DNA from 2 places in the Paenibacillus sp. EB106-06-01-XG199 genome. Region 2 is predicted to be linked to the other one. Evidence: riboswitches for the same ligand, from Rfam matches in the RefSeq annotation. Region 2 holds a riboswitch; the other holds the start of a gene.
What was found. Region 2 has a riboswitch for thiamine pyrophosphate ahead of AC3WT9_RS07885 (ABC transporter ATP-binding protein). Riboswitches for the same ligand answer to the same signal wherever they lie in the genome.
Positions count from the first base shown of each region.

Region 1: another riboswitch for thiamine pyrophosphate. It lies ahead of AC3WT9_RS24380 (ABC transporter substrate-binding protein); the one in region 2 lies ahead of AC3WT9_RS07885 (ABC transporter ATP-binding protein).

Region 1 covers NZ_JBYTDQ010000007.1:244,283-250,013, reverse strand. The annotation lists gene AC3WT9_RS24395 (ABC transporter ATP-binding protein) at 451-1,293, opposite strand; gene AC3WT9_RS24390 (ABC transporter permease) at 1,313-2,074, opposite strand; gene AC3WT9_RS24385 (thiamine-binding protein) at 2,071-2,364, opposite strand; gene AC3WT9_RS24380 (ABC transporter substrate-binding protein) at 2,405-3,475, opposite strand; TPP riboswitch at 3,601-3,711, opposite strand; gene AC3WT9_RS24375 (hypothetical protein) at 3,785-5,182, opposite strand; gene AC3WT9_RS24370 (hypothetical protein) at 5,160-5,381, opposite strand; gene AC3WT9_RS24365 (hypothetical protein) at 5,502-5,731, opposite strand, start outside.
Region 2 covers NZ_JBYTDQ010000002.1:434,833-440,563, reverse strand. The annotation lists gene thiD (bifunctional hydroxymethylpyrimidine kinase/phosphomethylpyrimidine kinase) at 1-332, opposite strand, end outside; gene thiM (hydroxyethylthiazole kinase) at 358-1,155, opposite strand; gene AC3WT9_RS07895 (ABC transporter substrate-binding protein) at 1,275-2,336, opposite strand; gene AC3WT9_RS07890 (ABC transporter permease) at 2,333-3,109, opposite strand; gene AC3WT9_RS07885 (ABC transporter ATP-binding protein) at 3,090-3,854, opposite strand; TPP riboswitch at 4,006-4,109, opposite strand; gene AC3WT9_RS07880 (amino acid ABC transporter substrate-binding protein) at 4,258-5,091, shown strand; gene AC3WT9_RS07875 (amino acid ABC transporter permease) at 5,146-5,731, shown strand, end outside.

The sequences.
Region 1 (5,731 bases), on a different contig from region 2:
GCGTGCTACAGGTGGATTGTTACTGGTTATGTACGGATAAATTGTGATAAGGCTGAATGCTATATGGAGCGGCGGGAAGGGGGCTATTAGTCTCTTTGTGGAGCCGATGTATGCCTATAGCTTAAAGGGAAAGGGTCCCGCTAATTATGCCACCGACAGAATGATGGGTAATCAGAGGGATTTACTACCGGTAATTCCTTGAGAAATGGAAAAATGGCCTAATTACTGAATAATACAGGTAGTAATTCCCTCTAAATCAATATTAAGTGGGTTTTATATAAAATTAGCGGACAAGTTTCCTTTTGTTTGTGTTGCTGAGCCCTGCGCTGCTGAATCAGTGCGCATTCGTGTGCCGTTATCTTGAAATAACTACATATTAATAAGACCAGCCGTCCGGTTCATAGGGCGGCTGGTCTTTTGTAGAGGCTGTTAAGCGGATATCGCTTAAGACTACTTGGAACTCTTCGCCTGCTCTTCCCGCATCCACTGTGACAGCTGGCGCTTGAGCTGGAGGAATTCCGGCGAATCGGCGATTTCCTCACGGCGCGGCCGGGGAAACGGGACATCGACCGTATGCAGGACGGAGCCGGGACGTCCAGAGAACACATAGATGCGGCTGGAGAGCAGCAGCGCTTCTTCGATGTTGTGGGTGATGAACAGCACGGAGCGGCGGTTCTCCTCCCACAGCTCCAGCAGCCAGCGCTGCATTTCGCTGCGCGTCAGCGCATCCAGCGCGCTGAACGGCTCGTCCAGCAGCATCAGCTCCTGCGGCGCGAGCAGCGCCCGCAGGAAGGCAGCCCGCTGCTGCATGCCGCCCGACAGCATATGCGGGTAGGCCCGCTCGAAGCCGCCAAGGCCGACCTTGGCCAGCCAGTGGCGGGCGGTTTCCCGCGCCGCAGCCTGCGGCGCGCCCTTAAGCTCACCGGCGAGCAGGACGTTGTCCTCGATGCTTCGCCAAGGGAACAGCGCGGGCTGCTGCGGCATGTAGCTGATCTCTCCGCGCTGCCCTGTAACAAGGTTGCCGTTCATGCTTACCGTTCCGGCATCCGGCAGCTCCAGGCCCCCGATAATATGGAATAAAGTGCTTTTTCCGCAGCCTGAGGGTCCGACAATCGAGACGAATTCCTGCGGCCGCACTGTAAGGGATACGTTATCCAGCACGCGGGTTTCGCGGCGGCGGTGGGTGAAGGTTTTGGAGATTCCTTTTACCTCAAGTGCAGGCGGTAAGGTCCTGGCTTCAGGAATGCCGGCTGCTTCAGTGCCGGATGGCGGGTTATCTGTAATATGCGGCATTGTCGGCCATCCTCCTTTTCTAGGAACTTTTGCGCGGCTTCCAGCGCACCAGCCATTTCTCCAGCAGCGCGATAAGTGCGAACAGCACAAGACTGAGCAGCACGATGATGGCAATGGCGACGAATACGCGGTCTGTGCGGTAAGCGGATTTTTGCAGCAGCATGTAGTAGCCGATGCCCTTGTCAGCTCCGATCCATTCCGCGACAACAGCGCCCATTACGGCGTAGGTGGCCGAAATTTTAAGCCCCGAGAACAGGGCGGGCAGGGAGCCCGGAAGCTCCAGCTTGGTGAAGATCTGCCATTTGTTCGCGCCGGCCATCTTCATATAGTTCAGCATGGTCCGGTCGCTTTGCATCAGGCCGCCCATGGCGGCGACTGAAACCGGGAAGAAGCAGACAAGTGTAATCAGGACAACCTTCGGCAGCAGCCCGAAGCCGAACCAGATAATCAGCAGCGGCGCGAGCGCAATCGAGGGCACATTCTGACTGAGAATGAGCAGCGGGTAGAGAGCTCTCTTGAGCCAAGGCAGCAGATGCAGCAGCAGGGCAACAATAAGACCCACGCCTGTGCCGATGGGGAAGCCGATCAGGGTAAGGCGCAGCGTAGCCGCTGTATGTGCCCAAATGCCGGAAGCATTGCCCGAGGTTTCCCGGGCGATATCGCTTGGGCTGGGAAGGATCCATGACTCGATATGGAACAGGGATACCGAAACTTGCCATAACCCCAGAAAAAAGACGACCGCCACAAGGGGCGGCCAAATCTGTTTCCAATACGATCTCACGGCCGGTATTTCTCCGTCAGTTTGTCCATGCTGATTCCATTCGGGTTATGGGCGATTTTGATCTGGGAGATGACGCTCGGACTGCCTGCGGCAATCAGCGCTTCATGCATCTGGCGCACAACCTCAAGCAGCTCGGTGATGTCGCCCTCCATCGTGGTCTCCAGCGGGTTAACCTGATGTTTTACACCGGATTTCTGAATCACTTCGATGGCTTTGTCCACGTAAGGAATCGAATCCTCGTTGTTCGGAGTTTTGGGAATTACCTGAATGCTTAGCAATGTATTGGCCACAATATATCAATCCTCTCAGTTTAAATCACTTCATCCTTAATCAGTTAGCTGGCAAAAACTCATTCGTAAATGTGCTTGGAACATCCAGCGGCTGATCGAGCAGCTTCAGGCCATACATCCAGTCGGCGTAATCCTGCCAGACCTCGCTCTTCTGCTCGCCCCAGCGGACGGCATCATCCTTGTATTTCGGGCTGAGCCATTTCTGGCTGGCCAGGACCAGCTTGGGGTCCAGCTCAGGAACAGCTTTGGAAAGAATGGCTGCGGCTTCCTCCGGCTGATCAATGGCGTATTGATAACCTTTCGAGGTAGCCTTAAGGAAAGCCTTCACCAGCTCCGGATGTTCGGCAATTTCCTTCTCGCTCGTAGTCAGTACCGGCGTGTAGTAATCGAGCTGGGGTGCATAATCCTTGAGGTAGAGCATGTCGAGCGGTTCTCCGCGCAGCTCCGCTTCAATCCCGGTCCAGGCATAGAAGATCCAGGCAAAATCAATGTCGCGTTTCACGGCGGTGAAGAAGTCCGCTTCACCGATGTTCACCAGCTTCACCTTTTTCACATCTCCGCCTTCGGGGTCCATAATGGCTTTCATGGCCGCTTCTTCGGCAGGGGAACCCCAGCCGCCGTAGGTTTTGCCTTCGAAATCCTTCGGTGTCTTAATATTGCGGTTTTTCGGTGCAGCGAACCCGGAGGTATTATGCTGAATGATAGCGGCGATGGACACAAGCGGCACCTTCTGCAGGCGGGCCAGCGTCAGTGCCTCTTGGGCACTGATGCCAAAAGCGGCTTCGCCCGAGGTAACCATCGTGTCGGAACCGGCAGCGCCCGGCTGCACGATTTCAACATCCAGCCCTTCCTCTTCGTAATAGCCCAGCTCTTTTGCCGCATAAAGCCCGGTATGATTCGTATTCGGCGTCCAGTCCAGCGCGACCTTGACCTTGGTCAGCTCCTTCGGAGCGTCCGTTGCTGCCCCGGCAGTGGTTTCAGGAGCAGCGGTGCTGTTCCCGGCAGTCTCTGCCGCATTCCCCCCGGAGTTCCCATTGCTATTGCCGCATCCGGCAATGGCAAAGACCAGCATGCAGGTGAGGCTGAGCTTTAATACTTTTGTGACTCCCATTTCTCTTCTTCTCTCCTTCCAGCAACCCTAGTCTTCCAAATTCTGAATAGTCCCATACAAAAAAGGTGCCCCGAGAATCGGGACACCAGTTACTTGCGCAAGGTTGTGGCTTGGGCCATAAACGGCCGTAAGCGATTGACGATTCCTACGCTGGCATTATCCAGATCAGGTATAAGGGTCAGTATCTTGTGGGATACAATCTCAGCCGGCCAATTCCAGCACCCCTGGTACTATGAAGTTATAGGTATTGCTGTGTTCTTACGGTGTATTATAGACGCCTGCTCCATAGTTGTCCAGTAGCAACTCTGCTTAGCTATCAAGCTTCAGCGGCAGGCGCCACGGCCCTTTGAGCAGAAAATGCGGCTCGGACAGCTTAAAACGCAGCTTATCCTCCCCGGGTTTTGTTTCTAAATGGAGGGTCTTCATCACGCCGTAGGTCTGGTCCGTATTCACCCAAGAGAACGAGCTGTTGTCCGCCTGCCCCGGATAGCGAATAAGAAAATGCTTCAGCGTCCGCAGCTTTGCGGCATTGAAATTCACATTCACATCGACGCTGGCAGCCGTCTCGCCGGTACGTTCAATGCGGGTGAACTCTACCGGAAAGCCCGCGATTTCCGCGCGTGTGTGGAGCATTTGCTCCTGGCCGATATCAGGCAGCGGAATCTCTACTTCTGCAGATACAGCGTCATGATCTGAAACTTCAATATAAGGAATGAAGACCGTATAAGGCCAAGCGCCCGCCCCGGCAGTCTCATGAAACCGGAAGTCGGAAGGATAGGACATGGATTCAGGCTGCTCCAGTGCCGCCTTTTCTCCTGCTGCGTTCTCTATATAGAGACCTGATCCAGGGACCAGCGGCTCCAGTCCGTAAGCATGGACAGTCAGCCCGGATTCCGCCGTCAGAGTGGGCAATAACTGGACACGGACAAGCCCGCCGCCAAGGTCCACCGGAAAAGCAGTAATCCGCACATCCTGCTGTATATCGCTTGCGCCGAGTTCCCCGAGCTCCTCAGCTGTCTTCGGAGCGGTGAGCTGTAACGGACCAACGGTTGTGCCGACCAGATGCAGGGTTAGAAGATTATTCTTCTTCAGTTGCAGCGGTTGAGTTGAACTGTAGCTGCCGTACCACTCACTCTCCGAGGACGAACGCATGTAAGAGGTGAAAGTATAGCGGTTGCCGCCGATATTTGCCTCAAATTCGCTGACTTCAGGGACTTTCCGGCCGCGAAGCGTAATACTCCCGCCAAGCTCTTGCAGGAGAACGGCATCTACGGTCAGACTTCCGTCCCCCAGAGCAATATCATAGGATTTGCCCAGCACATAGATCCGGTCACCGGGGCTGTTCTCCACGACGGTGCCGAAGCCAGGAAGGAAACTCAGCGCCTTTCTTAACCCGGCCTGTACCTCAGGAGAGAAGGCGAGCATACCGGCAGCAATGAGTATTACCGCTGCTGCGGCCGCGAAGATATTCCGCCTCCGGGATCTCCGGGCGAAGGAACGGACGGTGTGGACAGCGGCTTCAGGCTCCAGACGGGCAAGTGTACGTGCTTTGATGCGGGCGAGCGAAGCTGTCTCCTCTTCGTCTGCCAGGTGCGGACCTTGGTTAATCTCCGGCAGTACACCTAAGGCAAGTTCCGCATCACTGAAGTTCATAGAATCAATCATTCCGAACAGGCGCTGTTCCTCAATTTTCATGTCTTTGGCCATGTTGCGCCTCCTTTCCCTGACTCTCAGACAGGCCTAGCGCCTGCTTGAGCAGCGTCCGGCAACGGTATAAGCGGCTTTCGACTGCCTTTTTACTGAGACTGAAGGTTTGCGCAAGCTGATCAAGGCTCTCATAGAGGAAATATCTGCGCAGAAACAGGCTGCGGTCCGGTTCGCCCATCTGCTGCACGCAGCCGATCAATTCACTGGCCGTCTCGCGGGAAAGAACTTCCTGTTCGGCGGAAATTTCGTTCCGTGCAGCTCCGGCAGCAGCAGCTTCCCCGGTTCCGCCCCGGCGCTCATGATAGTTTCCGGAAGCTTATCAATCCTTGGTATAAAATCTTTTTCTGCGGCGGCTGCGGATTCCGTTCCACAGCTCTTTCAGCGTCAGGAGGATGCTGACGAGGATCCCGGTGAAGGTGAGCAGCAGTGCCAAATATTCAAAAGGAGAGTATTCCAGCATTTTGCTCCATTCAATGCGTCCCTTCAAGTCTTCAATAACCTGGTTCATCCCGTAGATGCCGCTCACCACTGTAAAGACAGTCAGAATCA
Region 2 (5,731 bases):
GCGATCATAACCGGGTCAACCACCAGCTTATCCCAGCCATACTGGTGTACCTTCCCGGCAACGGCGCGGATGATTTCACCGCTAAAAAGCATGCCGGTCTTGACCGCATCCGGCTGCAGATCACTTCCGACCGAGTCAAGCTGTGCAGTGACAGCTTCTGCTCCGAGCGGGTATACGCCCTGTACTCCGAGAGTGTTCTGTGCAGTCACAGCGGTAAGTGCCGACATGCCGTACACGCCAAGCTCCTGGAATGTTTTCAGATCGGCCTGGATGCCTGCGCCGCCGCCGCTGTCGGAGCCGGCGATTGTCAGCGCTTTGAATACTTTTGTCATGTAGTCCACTCCTTTGCCGCAAGAATTATAGTGTGAGCAGCTGTACCCGTGATCTCTCCTTGTAGGTGTCCGGTGTGACCAGGGACAGCTGGTTGAGGAATTCAATTTGGAAGGCGCCGGGGCCTTTAAGAGCTGTCCGTTCGGCTGCGAGCTCGGCCGCGACACCATAGAAGGAGAGCGCCTCGGCAGCCGCTTCCAGCCATGACCCGCCGCTGACCGCCAGAAAAGCTCCGACTACGGCGCTGAGCAAGCAGCCCGTACCGGTGACTTTGGTCAGGATGGGATCACCGTTGCTGACGACGTAGGTGCTGATACCGTCGGTAATTATGTCATCTTTCCCGGTAATGATGACCACACATTCCAGCTTTCGAGCTGCTTTATTCGCCAAAGCGATGACATCGCCATCGCCCGCACCGGCATCAACGCCCTTGATGGCCCAGCTTTCCCCGGCAACATGGGCTACCTCAGCAACATTGCCGCGCAGGGCGGTAATGTGCAGCTGCTGGACCAGCTTATGCGTGACCTCGGTGCGGTAGGCGGTAGCACCGGCTCCAACCGGGTCCAGCACCAGCGGTACCTTATGGCGCCCAGCCGCTTGCCCGGCCAGCACCATCGAGGTGATGGCATGCTCGTTCAGCGTGCCGATGTTAAGCACGACAGCTCCCGACATCGCGGCGATGTCCGCCACCTCCTCATGGGCATCAGCCATGAAGGGTGAAGCCCCCAGGGCCAGCAGCCCGTTGGCGGTAAAGTTGGCCACCACAATGTTGGTGATGTTGTGCACCAGCGGATTGACTTCACGTAATTTAGCTAAATAACTCATTAGTAGTCCTCCTCAAAGTACCTCTGGATTAGTTCCCGTAACGAATGGTCCACGATATATGTCCCCTACAAAAGTCCCCATACATGAATCTCTAAACTTCGGCCCTTAGAATATAGCTCCTACAGATTAATAAAAGCTTCCTTGCTGTCCATTTCTCCGGTCAACAGTCCGTTCTCGGACAGCCACGTGTGCACGTTCTCCCAGGATTTCTCCTCCTGCTGTCCAAAAGGCAGTTTTCCTGCATCCATCAGCGGCAGAAGGATTTCCAGACTTTTTCTCTCGATTGCTTGGTCGAGCGGGGCGGTAGCGTCTTCGTGTGCAAACAATATTTCAAGTGCCTGCTGAGGCTGTTCCTGTACGAATTGCTGTCCTTTGCGTGCCGCATTCATGAACCTCCGGTAGTCCTCCTCAGAATCCAACAAGCCCTGTTCACTGGCAACAAGCACAAGCTCATAATAGTCCGGTACTCCGTAGTCCGTCGGATCGAATGAAGTGACGGGGTGTCCTTCTTTTTCCAATATCAATGCCTCATGATTTATAAATCCGCCGATAATGCCGTCTGCGCGTCCGGTAGAAAGGGCAGGAATAAGATCGAATCCAACATCAATCAGGTTCAGTGAAGCTGGATCGCCTCCGTCGTATTTGACCATTGTCCGGAGCATCGCTTCATACAAGGGAATGGAGGAGTATCCGGCATTTTTGCCTGTGAGCTCTTTCGGGCCGGTTATCCCGCTCTCTGCGGGGACCAGAAGATGATTGAGCGGATGCCTTACGAGCGCTGCGACAGATTTTACAGGTATTCCTTCACCCCGCGCCATTAGTACCTGTGGTTGGTAGCTGAGAGCCAGATCGACTTTGCCTGCGGCGACAAGCTTCAAAGCATCATTGCTGTCCGCCGGCATTTGAATGTCCACCTCAAGCCCTTCTTCGGCAAAATAGCCATTCTGCTGAGCAGCATACAGGAAGGAATGAACAGCGTTCGGATACCAGTCGAGCATTATAGTCAGCTTGTGTGGTTTGTCGCTGGAATTCTCTGAAGAAGCGGCGGAGGTATCCGGGTCTTTTGCGCTGGTGCAGCCGCTTAAGAGGGTAAGCAGGCACAATAACAAGAAGAAGTATGGAATAAGGCGGTGTATTTTCTTATGTGTGGAATGATTGCGATACAGCTTAGGATGGGTCATCGGTAAAATCCTCTTTTCTGCAAAATGAGTTTTTCGAGCACAGCGATACTGAGAAACAAGGCTACACCCAAAGCGGACAGCAGCAAAACGGCGGCGAACATTTCTGCACTTTGCAGATTGCCGGCCATCCGGCGGCTGAAATAACCAAGCCCCCGGCTGCCGCCCAGCCATTCCCCGATCGTCGCTCCGATCACACAGTAGACGATGGACAGCTTAAGTCCGGAGAAAAAGGAGGGCAGCGCCAGCGGAATTTGTGTCTTGCGCAGAATCTGCCAGCGGTTTGCCCCAAGCGTCAGGAGCAGGTCTCTGTACAGGCTGCCGCTTTGCCGCAGGCCGTCATAGACGGCTACCACAACCGGGAAAAAGGCAGTCAGAAAGACGACAGCAACCTTGCCCCACAGGGTATAGCCGAACCACATAATAAAAATAGGTGAGAGCGCGATCAGCGGAATGGTCTGGCTGATAATCAGCATGGGATAAAGTGCTTTGGCGAGCGGAGCGAACATATGCATGCCGGTACCCAGCAGTGTTCCGCAAACAACCGAGAGGGCAAACCCGGTCAGTGTCTCCTGCAACGTGGCGGGTAAATGCTCTCCGAACAGCAGCCCCCGCTTTTCAATCAGCGCTGTCCAGATTGCACTTGGCGCCGGGAGAATAAATGAAGGGATCATGTTCAGCTGTGCTGTGATCTCCCATGCCGCAATAAGCAGCCCCACAAGCAGTAGAAAGGGGCCATAAGTCCGCAGCTGTTTCTTATACCATAGAGCTCTCATGCAATCTACGCTCCAAATCCTCCCGCAGGGCAACAAACTGCGGTTCATAATTCATTTTGTAATGTCTGGGTCTTGGCAAAGTGACGATCAGCTCCTGCAGTCCGCCGCCAGAGCCGCCGGTCATCAAATAAATCCGGTCGCTGAGCAGCAGTGCTTCTTCAAGATCATGAGTGATGAACAGAACGGACTTATCGAGCCCGCCCCACAGCTCCAGCAGCCAGCGGTGCATCTCCCGTTTGGTGATCGCGTCCAGCGCTCCAAACGGCTCGTCAAGCAGCAGCAGTTCGTTGCCTGCAGCTAGTGTGCGCAGCAGGGCGACCCGCTGGCGCATCCCGCCGGACAGCTCCTGCGGATAAGCATTTTCCTTGCCGGAAAGGCCAAAGCGGTCCAGCATTCCGCGGATCCGGGCGAGTGCCTCATGCCGGCTGGAGTCCTGCTTCAGCTCCCAGGGAAGCAGGCAATTGTCCAGCACGGTCCTCCAAGGCAGCAGCAGATCCTGCTGCGGCATATAAGCGATCTGTCCAAGCCGCGGGCGTGTCGAAGGAGAGCAGCGTCCATGTACGGTTATTTCACCCCCGGATGGCTCTAGCAGGCCGGCAATGATTTTGAACAGTGTGCTTTTCCCGCAGCCGCTGGCTCCAACAACGGAAATGAATTCGCCTTGGCGGACGGTCATTGAAAGACCGGAGAATACCGGATTCCTAGTCGCTGCAAACGAATAAGCCAGGTTGGTTATAGTGAGCATATTGGAATGTGGAAACCTCCTACGGGCGTAGTTTGTTTGACGATACTTGTCTGATCGGCGGCAACAGCAAACACAAGAAAGACCCATTCATTTCCGGAGGAAATAAATGGGTCTGAACGTCACAGTCAGTTAGCTTAGTGCGGCTCCGCTGAACAATTCTGCTCCACTTCCCTCCGCTGGTATGATCCAGATCAGGTTCCAAGGGTCCGGAGCTTAAAGCTCCGTCTCAGTCGGCCGACTCCCCTAGTGAAATAACAGGTCAATATTGAATTTGCAATTGCTAATTAATATACCATATCCGGACTGAAGATGTAAAAAAATTGATGAAGCGGCAGTACTTTTGGGCAAGATAAGCAAGTGTCCATGCAGTGAAAATATAGGGATTTTGAAAGGGGATCATGTGATGAAGAAGCTTAGTCTGACTATCCTGCTGCTGCTAACCCTGCTTGCGGCAGGGGCATGCGGCAATAATAACAATACAGCGCCTGCGGCTACTGCCGCGCCCACAGAAGGAGCGGCGGCTCCGGCCGGGGAGAACTCACTGGAAGCTGTTAAAGCGAGTGGCAAGCTGCGTATTGGTACGGAAGGGACATATGCTCCGTTTACTTTTCATGATGCAGAGGGCAAGCTTACCGGTTTTGATGTGGAGATTGCCAAGGAGATTACGAAACGGCTGGGGGTGGAACCCGAATTTGTAGAGACCCAATGGGATGGCCTGTTTGCCGGCATGGATGCCAAACGTTTTGATACGATATTCAACGAGGTTTCGATCACGGATGAACGCAAGGTGAAATATGATTTCTCTGAGCCGTATATCGTCTCCAAGGGTGTGCTGATCGTGCGCGAGGATAACAAGGATATTACAGCCTTCGCGGACCTTAAAGGCAAGAAGGCAGGTCAATCGCTGACCAGTAACCTGTCCGATATCGCCCGGGAGAACGGTGCGGAGATCGTCGCTGTGGATGGCTTCAACCAGGCCATAGACCTGCTGACCTCGGGCCGGATTGATGCGACTGTAAATGACGGTTTGTCCTATCTTGACTTAAAGAAGCAAAAACCCGATGCGAAGATCAAGCAGGTGGATGAAACGGCCGAGGGATCGCAGAGTGCGGCAGTTTTCCTCAAAGGAAACGAAGAGCTGGTTAATGCTGTCAGCGATGCGCTGGCTGAAATGAAGAGCGATGGAACCTATCTGAAAATATCGGAGAATTACTTTGGGGCGGATGTGTCCAAATAACAAATGGAACTGGTGCGAAGATGCAGCCGAGTGTCCAAAAAGGATGTCTGAACGATGGATGACCGGAAAATTGGAATTTTCATGGATTCACTGCTGCCCCTGTTTAAAGCGGGGGTGGCTTATACCCTTCCGCTGGCGCTTGTTTCCTTCGCTCTTGGATTGCTGCTAGCTGTTTTTACCGCGCTGTTCCGTCTCTCCTCATGGAGAATCCCGAAGCTGATCGCCCGGTTCTACGTTTGGGTAATCCGCGGGACACCGCTGCTGGTGCAGCTCTTTATTATCTTTTATGGACTTCCGGCGGCAGGGATTGTGCTGGATCCTTTTATAGCCGCTGTAATCGGTTTTACACTCAGTGTTGGAGCCTATTCTTCGGAAATTGTCCGGGCAGCCATCCTGTCCATACATAAAGGCCAATGGGAAGCTGCCTTTTCCGTCGGAATGAGCCGGGGGCAGGCACTGCGGCGGATTATTCTGCCTCAAGCGGCGCGTGTATCGGTTCCGCCCTTGTCGAACTCTTTTATCAGTCTCGTAAAGGATACCTCCCTGGCAGCAAGCATTACGTATGTAGAGATGTTCAAAACAGCGCAGCAGATCACGGCGACCACCTACGAACCGCTGCTGCTCTATAGTGAGGCTGCAT